Linked DNA regions of Tsuneonella mangrovi. The protein of the gene in region 1 interacts with the protein of each later gene in a pairwise test. Links are inferred from orthologs where the notes say so. Each region holds a gene or a part of one and is shown on either strand. Other genes may lie near its edges.

Evidence for each region.
Region 2: the proteins of grxD (region 1) and CJO11_RS04340 interact in binary tests that used the Escherichia coli proteins (3 or more experiments, as listed by UniProt). The link is inferred for Tsuneonella mangrovi from one-to-one orthologs.

The regions. Positions count from the first base shown.
Region 1 is NZ_CP022889.1:1,271,601-1,278,929, reverse strand. Bases 278-3,042 are described here. They hold grxD (Grx4 family monothiol glutaredoxin), read left to right. Parts: upstream 278-1,377; coding sequence 1,378-1,707; downstream 1,708-3,042. Other genes in these bases: CJO11_RS06250 (glycoside hydrolase family 47 protein), read right to left, coding at 2,815-3,042; CJO11_RS06255 (NUDIX domain-containing protein), read left to right, coding at 1,997-2,785; CJO11_RS06265 (BolA/IbaG family iron-sulfur metabolism protein), read left to right, coding at 1,105-1,338; CJO11_RS06270 (DUF1476 domain-containing protein), read left to right, coding at 777-1,100; CJO11_RS06275 (NADPH:quinone oxidoreductase family protein), read left to right, coding at 278-711. Also shown: more of CJO11_RS06275, read left to right, coding at 1-277; more of CJO11_RS06250, read right to left, coding at 3,043-4,233; CJO11_RS06245 (GH92 family glycosyl hydrolase), read left to right, coding at 4,356-6,695. UniProt on the Escherichia coli protein: Monothiol glutaredoxin involved in the biogenesis of iron-sulfur clusters.
Region 2 is NZ_CP022889.1:873,503-880,764, reverse strand. What follows is about bases 2,700-5,397. They hold CJO11_RS04340 (BolA family protein), read right to left. Parts: upstream 4,339-5,397; coding sequence 4,060-4,338; downstream 2,700-4,059. Other genes in these bases: CJO11_RS04330 (glutathione S-transferase family protein), read right to left, coding at 4,979-5,397; CJO11_RS04335 (J domain-containing protein), read left to right, coding at 4,392-4,982; CJO11_RS04345 (pirin family protein), read right to left, coding at 3,179-4,066; CJO11_RS04350 (SDR family NAD(P)-dependent oxidoreductase), read right to left, coding at 2,700-3,182. Outside these bases: CJO11_RS04365 (DUF2332 domain-containing protein), read left to right, coding at 1-177; CJO11_RS04355 (alpha/beta fold hydrolase), read right to left, coding at 1,471-2,367; more of CJO11_RS04350, read right to left, coding at 2,370-2,699; more of CJO11_RS04330, read right to left, coding at 5,398-5,605; CJO11_RS04325 (GFA family protein), read right to left, coding at 5,607-6,086; CJO11_RS04320 (dihydrofolate reductase family protein), read right to left, coding at 6,086-6,760; CJO11_RS04315 (VOC family protein), read right to left, coding at 6,764-7,243; CJO11_RS04310 (VOC family protein), read right to left, coding at 7,249-7,262. UniProt on the Escherichia coli protein: Transcriptional regulator that plays an important role in general stress response. Has many effects on cell morphology, cell growth and cell division. Acts by regulating the transcription of many genes, including dacA (PBP-5), dacC (PBP-6), ampC and mreB.

The DNA.
Region 1 (7,329 bases):
AAGGTCTGCGTGCCCGCCAACCGGATGTTTGCGGTGCCCGACGGCGTCCCGTTCGAGAAGGCCGCATCGCTGATGATGACCTATGGCACTACGATCCACGGCCTCAAGGATCGCGGCCACATCAAGCAAGGCGACGTGATGCTGGTCCTCGGCGCGGCGGGGGGCGTGGGCCTCTCTGCGGTCGAACTCGGCAAAGCGTTCGGCGCTAAAGTGATCGCCGCCGTCTCGAGCGCGGAGAAAGGCGAGATTGCGAAACAAGCCGGGGCTGACGACGTGGTCATTTACCCCAAGGGCGAGATGGACAAGGCTGCGAGCAAGGAGCTCGCTAATGCGTTCAAGGCAGCGTGCGGTCCTGATGGGGCGAACATCGTCTACGATATCGTCGGCGGGCAGTATTCCGAGCCGGCGCTGCGCGCGATCGCGTGGGAGGGGCGCTTCCTGGTGGTCGGTTTCCCGGCGGGCATCGCGAAAATGCCGCTCAACCTGACCCTGCTCAAGAGCTGCGACATCTGCGGCGTGTTCTGGGGCGCGTTTACGGCCCGCGAGCCGGGCAAGTTCCACGAACAGGTCAAGGAGCTGTTCGCCTTGCTCAAGGCTGGAAAGATCGATCCGCTGGTGTCGGAGACTTTCCCGCTCGAGCGCGGCGGCGACGCTATCGCCAAGCTGGAGAATCGCGAAGCGGTGGGCAAGCTCGTCGTGACAATGGACTGACCGCGCTTGCCGCTCATGGCAGGCGCGCCTATGTCCAGAAGTCCATATTCCGTTTGGGGAAAACGATGACCGATTTCAATGACCGCGAGCGCGCCGAGGAAGCGCACTTCGCATTCGACCAGGAAACAGCCTTCCGCATTGCCGCGCGCCGCAACCGGCTGCTCGGCCAGTGGGCGGCCGAAAAAATGGGCCTGACGCCCGAAGAGACCGATGCCTATGCCAAGGCGGTGGTCCAGGCCGATTTCGAGGAAGCGGGCGACGAAGACGTGATCCGCAAGGTGCTGGGCGACCTGACCCAGGCCGGGATCGAGATCGACGAAGCGCAAGTGCGAACCGCCCTCGAGCAGCAAGCGATCGAAGCGCGCCGCCAATTGATGGGCGAGGCCTGACGCCATGCCGATGAACGGCGGCGACATCGCCGGGATGATCGAAGCCGCGCTCCCCGGGGCGGTGGTCGAGATGACCGACCTTGCGGGCGACGGCGATCACTGGGCCGCCCGAGTTATCGCGCCGCAATTTGCCGGCAAGAGCCGCGTCGCACAGCACAAGCTGGTTTACGAAGCGCTCGGCGGACGGATGGGCGGCGAACTCCACGCCTTGCAACTCACCACCGCCGTCCCCAACTAATTACGCGCAAGCCCAATTTCCAAAGCAGGTCGTATTGCCATGTCCGACGTCAACCAGCGCATCTCCGATATCGTCTCGAACGACGATGTCGTCCTGTTCATGAAGGGAACTCCGCTGTTCCCGCAGTGCGGCTTTTCGAGCCGCGCGGTCGCGATCCTCGATCACTGCGGCGTCGCCTACGGCAGCGTCGACGTGCTGCAGGACATGGAGATCCGGCAAGGGATCAAGTCGTTCTCCGACTGGCCGACGATTCCCCAGCTCTACGTGAAAGGCGAATTCGTCGGCGGCAGCGACATCATGATGGAGATGTACGAAGCGGGCGAACTGCAGCAGCTTTTGGCTGAAAAGCAGGTCGCAAAGGCCGGTTGATCCTCGCCCTTCGTGGCCGAATGAGAAAAGGCCCGTCCGGGATATCCGGGCGGGCCTTTCTCTTGGGGTTCGGGGAGGCGGGGCCGGGAGACCGGGGGCCCCGCCTCATTTAGGAAGACTTTGGGGTGCCCTGTTCCTAGCACGGACCGTGCCAAGTCGAATTCGTGGCGGATTCTTGCGGGTCATGATGGTTAACAATTTTTACCCCGATCCGATTGTGTAAGGTTTCCCGACAGCGATTTGAATTGCCGCTTGGCAAGCGCGCGGCAGGGCGGCACAGACGGTTGCAATGAACGACCGAACTTCCCCCGACAGCCCGCGCCCTTCGATCCCTGCCGCCACGGTCGTGGTGTTCCGCAACGCCCCCGAGGGCGGCCCCCCGCAAATCCTGATGGTTACCCGCGCACGGCAGATGTCGTTCGCCGGCGGTGCGGCGGTGTTCCCCGGCGGGCGGATCGACGACGCGGATTTCGCCCTTGCCGATGCACTCGAAACCGGTCTCGAGCGGAGTGAAGCTGCCAGCCGGGTGGCAGCCGTGCGCGAAACGCTGGAAGAAACCGGACTGGTCATCGGGGTGCGCGAGCCCGTCGGGGCCGACGATGCCCGCAAAGCGCGCGCGATGCTGCTCGAAAGCGGAGTTCTGGCTCCGGTGCTCGATACGATGGGCTGGACGCTAGACCTGGATGCGCTGGTCGCCTTCGCCCGCTGGCATCCGAAGAACGAGCGCATCCCGCGCATCTTCGATACCCGCTTCTACCTCGCCGACCTTGGCACTGGGGCGGTCGAGATCGAGATCGATGCGACCGAGAACACCCGCCTGTTCTGGACCACCGCTGCCGATGCTCTGGCGGCGGCCGATCGCGGCGACATCATGATTATCTTCCCGACCCGCCGAAACCTCGAACGGCTCGCCCGGTTCGCCGATTTCGACGCTGCAAGGGCCGATGCGGCGGCGCATCCGGTGCGCACGATCACGCCCTGGACCGAAGAGCGCGATGGCCGGCCGTGGATCGTAATCCCGGCGGACTGCGGCTATCCGGTCGACGGCGAACCGCTTGACCGTGCTGCCCGGGGCTGATCAGGCGCACATTCCTGCTTCCGTGCACATTACGAAGTCGCGCCGCTCTGCGGCAGGAAGCCCTGCAACACATTGCCTTCGGTCGTCAGGTAATTGCGCGCATAATCGAAGCGCGGTGTGTCGGAAAACAGCAGGTAGTAGTATTTCATCTGCTCCGACCACCAGTAACCCGGGCAGTGATCGGCCTGCCTCTTGGGATTGCTGGTTACATCCGCCATGTCGGTGAAGCCGAAGGGTGCGCGGTTGAATTGTTTCATTGCCAGGAAGTGGTCGCGCCCGATCGACCGCCAACGCGGGTCGCGATCGATCAGCCACAGCGTGAATGCCGAATCCGCCAGTTCGGGGCGCAGCGAATTGGTCATTTGCGTCGCCTCTCCAGCCAGATAGTCGTATCCTTCGGGCAGGATGCCGTAGCGCGCCTGCAGTGCAGCCCAGCTTTCAGTGTATGCCGCCCCTTCCTTCATCGCGCCGCCCTGGCCAAGCAAGCCGCCGTAGAACGATGCCAGCTCGTCCTGTTCGGTAGATACGATCTCACCGGTCTCGAAATCGACATCGGCGAACCATAACGCGCCATCCCGCCAGACCTGTTGGTGCTTCAGGATGGCTGAGGTGCAGACGTTGTACATCGCCTTGCAGTCGGCATCCCCGAGCAGTTGCCAGCTGTCCCACAGGTATTCGAAGAAGCTGTCGCAATACGATCCGACGGTGGCCCTGCGCGAATGCCATTCACCGGTGTCGACATCGATCTGGGTGGCAACAAGGCCCAGCTTCGACCGGCGTTCGAACACTGCGACTGCGGCGCGCTTTGTCGCTTCGACATAGCGCTCATCGCCCGTCAGGAGGCTAAGCGTACCCCATTCCGGCAGGTATGTGGCGATGTCGGCCGGACTGGTAACGCTTTGGCGGGTTTCGCCGGTCGCTAGGTTAATGAACCGGCGCGGCATCCCGGTGGGCGTATCGAATGCGGGCAGCAATCTGTCTGCGAGGTCGCGGGCCTTGGCGAGCAAGGCAGGGTCGCCGCTGGCATGATGAGCAGATAGCAGCCCTCCGACCAGCCTGATCGAGGTCTCGAACACCGATACTTCGCCGTCGACCGCGAAATCGAGGTTGCCCTTTACCCAATCGACCCCGGCGGCGAACGCTTCGTCGAGGCCCATGACCCAAAGCGTATCGAGCGCTTCGATCAGCGACAGGCCGAGGTGACGGTCCTTGAGTGGGAAGCTGGAAAACGTCCCGCTAACAGGCCTGATCTCGTCCTTGCCCCACGCTAGGCGGCGGTAATTGTCCCACGCGAACTCCATCTGGTCGCGAACGTCGGTCGCGAGTGCGCTCCAGTCGATCCCGCTACCAGGATCCGCAGCGCGGAGCGATTGAGGCAAGCCGCCGATCGCACCCAGCGCCGCCGCGCCGCGCAACAAGGTGCGCCGTTGCAGTTTCACGCGCTCCATCCTCCTGTTCCCTCGCCGACCGGGCCTCGCCGATTTTGTCCGGTTTCACAACCGTCTTGCGTCGCGCGCGGCTCTCGCCCAATCGAGCGGAAGCGAAATTTCCATTCGGCACAGGAGCCAGAATGCCCAAGTTGCTTCGTATCGCTGCCGTTCTCGCTACTGTTCCCGCGCTCGTATCGGGGCCCGCGCTCCTGTCGGCAAAGTCCGAACCGACGCCATATGACAGCGTCGATCCGATGATCGGCACCGGCGGCGAAGGGCACACCTTCCCCGGCGCAGTCGCCCCGTTCGGGATGGTCCAGCTCTCGCCCGACACCGACACGACTTGCACGATCCGCGATTGCTACGGCCACGCGGCAGGTTATCGCTACGAGGATCCGACGATCCAGGGATTTAGCCACACCCATTTTTCGGGCGCGGGCCACTCTGACCTCGGCGATTTCCTGGTGATGCCGGTCAGCGGCGATGCAGTGCCGCTCGAACCGGGTAGCGCGACCGACTCGGCATCGGGTTATCGCTCGCGCTACAGCCACGCGACCGAGGTCGCGCAGCCGGGATACTATGCTGTTACACTCGCCGACTACGGCGTGAGAGCAGAAATGACCGCGGGCACGCGAATCGGTGTCCATCGCTATACCTTTCCGGCGGACAAGGCGGCACATCTCGTTTTCGATCTCAGGACGTCGCTGTACAACTACCCGGGCAAGGTCCTGTGGTCCTCGATCCGGTTGCGTGGCGATCGCACGATCACCGGCTGCCGCCAGACGCGCGGCTGGGCGCCCGACCGCGTGCTGTGCTTTGCGATGCAGCTCTCCGCGCCGGTCGCCGGGCACGCGTTCGTCGATACCGAGAAAAGTGTCGCCTACCGCGGGTTCCAGGGGCCGGGACGCGGGACGGACAAGGTGGCCTACAAACAGGGGCGCGCGATCGTTGCGCGGCTCGATTTCGGCCAACTTCCCAGGCCGCTGGAAGTGAAGGTGGCAATCTCGTCGGTCGACGAAGCAGGCGCACTGGCCAACCTAGCGAGCGAACCGGGCGACTTCGACGCGATCCGCGCGAAGACCAGGGCCGAGTGGCAGAAAGCGCTGGGAGCGGTCGAGATCGAAGCACCCGAGGGTATGCGCACGAGCCTTTATACTGCGCTCTATCATTCGCTGCTCGCCCCCTCGATCGCGGGCGATGTCGATGGTCGCTATCGGGGGGCGGATAACCAGGTCCACACGGTCGACTTTCCCTTCCGGTCGACCTTTTCGCTGTGGGACACGTTCCGTGCCGAACAGCCGCTGCTTACCCTGATCCAGCCCGAGAAGGTCAACTCCGACATCGTCCGGTCACTGCTGGCCAGCCAGCAGGACAGCCCGTTCGGCATCCTGCCCGTGTGGCAGTTCCAGGGGCGCGAAACGTGGACCATGATCGGCTATCACGCGGTGCCGATCATCGCCGACGCGTATCTCAAGGGGATCAAGGGATTCGATGCTGACAAGGCGCTCGATGCGATGGTGGCGAGCGCAACCTACGGTCCCTATGGCGATCTCGCCGACTACATGAAGCTGGGCTATGTCCCGATCGACAAAGAGCCCGAAGCGGCATCGAAGACTGTCGAGTACGCCTACGACGACTGGACCATCGCCCGCATGGCCGATGCGATGGGCAGGAAGGATATCGCGGCCCGGTTCTACAAGCGGGCGGGCTACTGGCGGAACACGTTCGACCCGAAAACCGGGTTCGTCCGTGCGCGGAAATCGGACGGCCAGTTCCGCACGCCGTTCGATCCTACCGCGATCAACTACGGCTCGGACTACACCGAGGGCAATGCCTGGCAATACAGCTGGTTCGTGCCGCAGGACCAGGCTGCGCTGTTCAAGGCAATGGGCGGCGACAAGGCAGCCATCGCCAAGCTCGATGCGATGTTCGATTTCGACAATTCGAAACTCGACTACAGTCATGCCGAAGATATCGCTGGACTGATCGGGCAATACATTCACGGCAACGAGCCGAGTCATCACGTCGCTTATCTCTACGACTACGCGGGTGCCCCGTGGAAGACGCAGGGGCGCCTCAAGCAGATCGTCGAGAGCCAGTACAAGCCGACACCCGACGGACTTTCGGGGAACGACGACTTAGGCCAGATGTCTGCCTGGCTGGTGTTCACTTCGCTGGGTTTCTATCCGGTCACGCCGGGGAGCCTGCAATATGCGATCGGGCGACCCTTCGTGGACCGGGCGACGATCCACCTGCCAAACGGCAAGGCATTCACCGTCATCGCCGACAATATGGACGATGCGCACCCGTTCGTCGGCTCTGTTACACTCGACGGGAAGCCTTTCGCGCGCAGCTACGTCACCCAAGGCGAGATCATGGCCGGCAGCACGCTGCGTTTCACAATGCAGGCCCGCCCGAACAAGCGATGGGCGAGCGGTCGTTCGGCAAGACCGTACTCGATGAGCGCGGCGGAGCGATAGGAAGAGGGGGAAATCCACTGGTCGGGACGACTGGATTCGAACCAGCGACCCCCACACCCCCAGAGCGATTCTGGCCAGATTTTCTTCGTCACGGCCTGGCACTGTATGGCACTTTAGGGCACACAAGAGCGATCCGATTCTAAGATTAAGATATTGATTGGAGTCCACATTATTCCAGAAATCCGATATTGAATCCACGAATCACAGCCAGATTCGGAAAAATGCGAGATTCAGATCGGTGGCGACATGGTGGCGACAAATTGCTCAAGAGAGACCTCGGCTCACGACCAAGCTGGCAACGTCTCTTCCTATCACAGATCGTCCGCGGATACTCTATGATCCGGACTTGGCGGGCTTCGGAATTCGCATTGCGAGCCCCAGCTCACGACATCCAAACGGTGCACGAACGTGGATTGTAGAGTACCGCCCAGGTTCGGGCGGGCGCGGTGTTTCCAAGAGACGAATCTCGCTTGGTAGAGCAGACGTTGTCTCCGCAGATGAAGCCCGGCGCCGGGCTCGCGATATTCTTGCCGAGGTTTTTGCCAATGGATCCGACCCCGCCGAGACCATCGCGCGCGCTCGATCTGCCAAGAAGATAGACGATCTTCGAGACGACTATCTTTCAGCAACCAAT
Region 2 (7,262 bases), 400 kb from region 1 along the record:
GAGGAGGCGGGGGCCGAGGCCAGCGCGGACAAGCCACTGGCATGGATCGCGTTGGAGGCCAACCGCGACACCCACCGCCACGAACTGCGCGTGCGCTACTGGCCGGGCGGCGAGGGCGAAGCGTTCCTGGCGCAAGCACACCCGCACGGCGCATGGATCAAGTGGATCGACGAGTAGCGCTTAGGGTGTTTCGGCGGGATGCAGACTTTCTGCTATCGACCCGAATACGGAATGTCAGCATATGGGCCGAAATCTACCGGGAGGCGGCGAAAGCCAAACGTCGCTCAATCGATCGACTGAAATCGGCAGCAGAGAATTGGGAGCGCTTAACCGCCGCATACGACCGGATCAACGAGCCGTTGCCCGACCGGTACAAGAAGCGTCTGAAGGACAGGTTCTATCCGAGGCTTGTTGACGGCGCCCGCCAATAATCGGGACGTGAGTCAAGGGGGGTGTGAGCCTGATCTTGATGCCAATTGATCAATCTCGTTAAAGGCGGTGTAACCGCGATCGACGTTGACCGAACCGGTCCAAGCAGAAGTGCAGGAACGGCAAAGTCGGGCCGTGTCTGATTTTTGGATTATGTAATGCGTGAAGGTGATTCATTTGCTATCTAGTATTAAAAATAGTAATATTGCAGGCATAGCGCAGAATATTAATATAGCTGATGCAGATAAAGCGTACTTGTACAGAATGCTATTTCTTTCGAATTCTAATTCTCGATCTTTCTTCGAATTCAACATGTAATATATTTTCAAATCAATTACCACTATTGCAGTCATGATGAATAGTGCGTTAAAGTATGGCGAATTACCCTGAAAAGGGAGTACATTTGGGTGCCTTATTTGCAGATATGATGAAAAACAAATAGATAAGACAAATGTGCTATAAATAGATGCTGACAACCTCTTACTCAACTGACTCGCCTCTTCCCGAGATCTGATCCCCAAGAAAGGAGAGTACGAATTACGCCATACCCAGTGAATTGAAATGTAGAAATCTATTACAAAATCAATCATGATGCAATTTCCGACACATCCTAAGGAGTTTAGTTGTCATTGGATGACATCACTTCTTCAATACCAAGCGAATCGGCGACTGGGGTCAAAAGCGGACGAGCAGGTAACGACCCGATTGCGGACAAGGTCGCGGCCTGCCACCATCTGCAAATGACGACACGGCAGCTTGAACTCATACGATGGTCCCTGTTTTTCGCTGCTGGCGCTTGCGGGGGAGCACTTGTGCATTATCAACCCCGCGGCGGATTGGGAGTCTTACTATTCTTTGGAAGCCTGCTTCTCGGCATTCCTAGCGCAATGCTGTCGCTTCACCTGCAACCGCCGAAATGGTTTCAGTTCTTGGAGCGCCCAAAGCGTTAGGTCCGCTTCCCACCCCATGGCGGTCGTTCCGGCTGGACGAGCCTCGTTCCGAAAGCGGTCGTTTCGATAGCCGGGAACCCGCTTCCAAAGTTCATTCCGTCTTCGCCAGGAATTCGTCCATCGCAGCGTTGACCGCGTCGGGCGCTTCCCACGGCACGAAGTGGCCGTAGCCCGGCACTTCGACCAATGTCATGTCGGTGACGACGTCGCCGAGGCCGAGAAGGTTTTCAGGCGGCAGGGCAATATCGTCCATGCCCCAGATCACCAGCGTGGGGATCGACAGCGGCGGCAGCGTCGGCGGCGCCCAACCTTGCGGGATTTCGTAAGGTGCATCGAGCGGCGGCACGTCGATCTGCGCCCCGCGGTACCAGTTGAGCATTCCGAACGCAGCTTCGCGATCCTGCCAGTCGGCCAGCAGCATTTCGCGCTCTTCCGGCTCCATCGCATCGGAGCGATCCCACCTGATTTCCTGCTGCAACAGCGCGGCGAGGCCGTGCTCGCGCACCAGCGTATCGTTCGCGGTGTCCCTGAACCCACGCATGTACTGGCTCGCCTCGCGCTGGACGGGGTTGGTGTAGAGCAGCCGCTGGAACACCGCCGGATGCGGCGCATTGGCGATCACCGCGCGGATAACCCGGCCATTCATCTGCCCGCCCAGCGCCACGCCCCAGGCAATTGCGCCGCCCCAGTCGTGGCCGATCACCGTGAAGGTATCGACCCCCAGCGCATCGGCGAGCAGGAATACATCGCCGATCAGCTTGTCGGTGGTGTAGGATTCGACGTCCTGCGGCTTCGACGATCCGCGATAGCCGCGCTGGTCGGGTGCGATGCTGCGATAGCGATCGGAGAAATGCGCGACCTGGTTGCGCCAGGTGCGGTGGCTTTCGGGAAAGCCGTGGAGGAAGATCAGCGCGGGCGCATCGCGCGGCCCTTCGTCGACCACGTCGAGTTCGATCCCGTTGGCGAGCGCAACGCGCTTCATCTCCATGCCTACTCTCCCTTGAGGCGCTCCATATACCCTTGCGCGACCATTGCCGCGACCTGGTCGAACAACTGATCGGGGGTGCGGCGAAGCTCGCCCAGCGCCTCTTCCGAACCGCGCGCAACGATGATCTCGCGCGTTCCGGCAGCGATGGCGTCGAGCATTGTCTTCGCCGCGTCTGCCGGATCGATCCCTTCATCGATCGCCTTGTCGCTCTTGCCACGCGCCGAGCCGTCGGCGGTGAGCGCGTTGCGGCTGACGTCGGTGCGGATCGAGCCGGGGTAGATCGTGTGGACCTGCACCCCGGTCTGCGACAGTTCGCCGCGCAGCGCATCGCCATATCCCGCAAGGCCGAACTTGGCGGCGGAATAGGCGGTGCGCATCGGCACCCCGACCTTGCCCGCGATCGAGGAAATGAACGCAAGGTGGCCACGGCCGCGCGCGGTCATCGGGCCGATCAGGCCTTGGGCGAAGGCGATCTGGGCGATCAGGTCGACCTCGATGATCTCGCGATAGACCTGCATTGCGGTTTCGACCGCTGCCGAACGCTGCGAGATTCCGGCATTGGCGACCGCGAGGTCGACGCCGCCTTTCCATTCGAGTGCTTTCTTGGTTGCTTCGGCCAGCGCCGCATCGTCGCGCACGTCGAACGGCAACACCAGCGTGTCGGTAGATATGTCGCCTGCCACTGCGGCGAGCCGCGCTTCATCGCGCCCGGAGAGGATGACGTGCCCCCCACGTGCGGCCCATTCGCGGGCGAGCGCGGCGCCGATGCCGCTCGATGCGCCGGTGATCCAAGCAGTCTGGTCGGTAAAGCTCATGGGTTGCTCACTGTGTTGGGGCGGTCGGGGAGGGGGATGAATTCGTCGCTGTCGCCGGGCACCTGCGCGAAACGCCCGGCGCGCCAGTCGTCCTTGGCCTGGTTGATCCGCTCGCGGCTGGAACTGACGAAATTCCACCAGACGTGGCGCTTGGTCGTGAAGGCTTCGCCGCCGAGCAGCATCACGCGCCCGCCGGCCTCCGACGATAGCCGCATCGCGGCGCCGGGGGTCAGCACGGTCAGTGCAAACGGTTCGAGCGACTGCCCGTCGATACTCGCTTCGCCGCCGACCAGCATCACCGCGCGCTCGTCCGCCTCGGCATCGATCGGAAGGCTGCCGCCGGGGGCAAGCACGATCTCGGCATAGATCGTTTCGGCGTAAGTCGTGGTCGGCGCGGTCTTGCCCCACAGGCTGCCCATGATGACGATCGCCTTGGCGCAATCGTCCTCGACCACGGGCAGGTCCCGCACCGCTTCGAACGCCGGGTCGATTTCCTCGCGCCCGTCGGGCAGCGCGAGCCAGGTCTGCATCCCGTACAGGCGCGGGCCTGCGTCGCGTTCCGCCTGCGGGCTGCGCTCCGAGTGGACGATCCCGCTGCCTGCGGTCATCAGGTTGACTTGCCCGGGGCGGATCGTCGCGAAGCTCCCGATGCTGTCGCGGTGGTCGATCGCGCCTTCGAACAGCCAGGTGACGGTGGCGAGGTTGATGTGTGGATGCGGGCGCACGTCCATCGCCTGACCGACGTCGAGCCGGGCCGGGCCGAACTCGTCGACGAAGATGAACGGGCCGACCATCGTTCGGCCCTTGGTCGGGATCGCGCGGCGTACCTTGAACCCGCCGAGGTCGTGGGTGACGGGGGCGATCGTTTCGAGATTGCTCACCATGCTTCTCCCGGTGCGACGGCGCGGATAGCCAGCGCGTGGACTCGTTGGCCGGGAATGTCGCCCAGCGCGGCGTTGACCATCCGCTGTCGTTCGAGCCGCGACTTTCCGACGAACGATTCGGATTCGATCACGACAGTGAAGTGCGATTCGCCACTGCCGTCGTCACCGGCATGGCCGTGATGCTTGGCGCTGTCATTGATGACTTCGAGGCGGATGGGGGTGAACGCCGCATTCAGCAGGTCGTTCATTTCGTTTTGCAAGGGACCGGTCATGTCCGCCGATTTGGGGGTTCACAAGCGTCATGTCCATGCCCATCCTTGTGCGAATGCGGGAAACGCGATTCCACGGACGACACGAAGATACCGGGCGCACCTGCGATGCCACCGGCTGCAACGAACCTGGCGAGTACCGTGCGCCGGGTGTGCTGCCGGCCGGTTTTGACGGGCCGGGCGAATGGCGCTGGTTCTGCCTCGACCATGTTCGCGAGTTCAATTCCGAATACGACTGGTTTGAAGGGATGAGCGCGGAAGAAATCTGGGAAGCGCAGTCGCCGGGTGCCGGGTGGAGCAATTCGAGCACCGCACGTGCATTCCGCGCCGATGGCGGAGCGGGCGGCGTGCCGAGATGGGCCGACTTCGACGATCCGCTCGAAGCAATCGGGGCGCGGGCGGCGGATATCCGCCGCAGGGCCGATGCCAACGCGCACTATGCCCGGTTTACCCCGCGCGAACGCGAAGCCTTGAACGCGATGGACTTGTCGCCGTCGGTTGATCGGCGCGGGCTGCGGCGGCGCTATTCGGAATTGGTGCGGCGCTACCACCCCGATCGCAATGGCGGTGACCGCAGCCACGAGGCGCGGCTGGGCCGCGTGGTCGAGGCCTACCAACTCCTCAAAGGCAGCTCCGCCTTCTCCTAAGCCTTCTGCGCCTCGGCGATCAGCCGCATGTCGATCGCCTTGGCCGCCTTGTAGGCATCGCGTTCGCGCAGCCGCGCTGCATAGGCTTCGAACGAAGGGCGCGTCGGGATCGACTTGAAAGCCAGGCCCCAGTCGACTGCGCTGCCGACATAGACGTCGGCCATCGTGAACCGGTCGCCGCAGACATAGTCGTGTTCGCCCAGCCAACCGTCGATCGCGTTGATCGTCCGTTCGTAAGTCCCGAAGCCAGCCATGCCCTCGCGCTCGGGAGCGACTTCCCAGCCCATGCTGTTTGCCACCACTGCCTGCTCGAGCGGCCCCGCTGCGAAGAACAGCCAGCGGAAGTAGTCGGCCTTCTCTTCAGCGTTCGGCAAGAGCTCGGGCGCGGTCATTTCGGCGAGGTAGTGGCAGATCGCCGCCGCTTCGGTGACGACGTGATCGTGCGAGCCGTGGTGGTGGATGATCGTCGGCACCTTGCCCATCGGGTTGGCGGCAAGGAATTCGGCGGGCTTGGCCTGCCAGTCGACCAGCACGGTGTCGTAGTCGGCACCTGCTTCGTGCAATGCCCATCGCGCGATCTGCCCACGGCTCATCGGGTTGGTGTAGAACGTATAGTCGGCCATTTCAGCCCTCCCTCAGTTTCCGCCAGCGAGCGGCACCTTCTTCGCCGTAGATCCGCACCACGTCCTTGCCCGAGTAGAACACCGGGAAGGATTCCGCGCCGTCCGGAATCACGACCCACGGCTGCTTGCTTTCGGTGAAGATGTGAACGTCGGGCGGACAGGCCGCGCGTTCGTCGAGTGTGCCGACACGGATGAAGTTCGCCTTGTCGCCAGCCCCGCCATAGTGGCTCCACAATGCGACTTTGCAGTTCGGGCAGCGGAATATCGGTTGACCCTTGCCGCTGGCCGAAGGCGTGTCGATCCGTTCGGGCTTTCCGCAGATCAGTTCGACCCTGTCAGCCTCGATCACCGCGTTGACCGCGAATGCGCTGCCGGTCTCGCGCTGGCACCAGGTACAATGACAGCAATGTACGACGATCGGATCGTCGGTCAGGCGATAGCGGACCGCGCGGCACGCACATCCTCCTTCGTGTTGAGCCATCACCAGGTTCCTTCCTTCATTGCCTGCTGCCGTTCCGCCTCGCGTTCGCTCTTACTCGGCTCAGGGCCGAACGGCGGGTAGGGCGGGAGCGGCCCGGCAGGCACATAGGTGGCGATCACGCTGCCTTTGGCGGTGACCTTGTGATCGACCATTTCGAGCATCGCGGGCGGCGTACCTTCGCCGAACAGACGTTTGCCATGGCCCAGCGTGACGGGAAAGGTCATCAGGATCAGCTTGTCGAGCAATCCGGCGGCGAGAAGGCCGGGATAGATCGTGCTCGATCCCTGGATGATGAGGTCGGGGCCTTCGCTCTGCTTGAGTGTCGCGACTTCGTCGATGCCGGAGAGTTTGTGGCTATTGACCCATTCCAGCGGAGCATTGCGACGGGTCAGCACATGCTTTCCTGCGCGGGTGAAGGCCTCTCCCATCGACGCCTCATCGCCTTCGACATAGGGCCAGTAGGCAGCGAAGATATCGTAGGTTCGCCGCCCCAATAGCAGGTCATATTCGCCAGCGAACAGCGATCCGATCGTCTCGCCGATTTCGTCGTCCCACGCCTTGAACACCCAGCCGCCCTGGTCGAAGCCGCCGGTGGAATCCTCGCTTGGCCCGCCCGGGGCCTGCATCACACCGTCGAGCGAGAGGAATGCGGCTCCGGTGATCTTGCGCGTCATGGCTCAGCCTCCTCTTCGCGCCGCCTCGATCGCGGCCACGTCGATCTTGCCCATTGTCATCATCGCTTCGAAGGCGCGCTTCGCTTCGTCGCCTCCTGCGGCCAGCGCTTCTGTAAGCGTGCGCGGGGTGATCTGCCAATTGAGTCCCCACTTGTCCTTGCACCAGCCGCATGCGCTTTCCGCGCCGCCATTGGCGACGATCGCGTTCCAGTAGCGGTCGGTTTCGGCCTGATCGTCGGTTGCGATCTGGAAACTGAATGCTTCGGTCTGCGGAAACGCCTTGCCGCCATTGAGCCCGAGACACGGCACGCCGAACACCGTGAACTCAACCGTCAAAACGTCTCCCGCCTTGCCGTCGGGAAAGTCGGCGGGGGCCCGGTGAACGCCGGTCACTTCGCTTTCGGGAAAGGTCTCGGCGTAAAACTGCGCGGCTTCCAGCGCGTCGCGGTCGAACCAGAGGCAGATGGTGTTCTTTGCGGTCATCGCGGTTACTCCTTGAGCG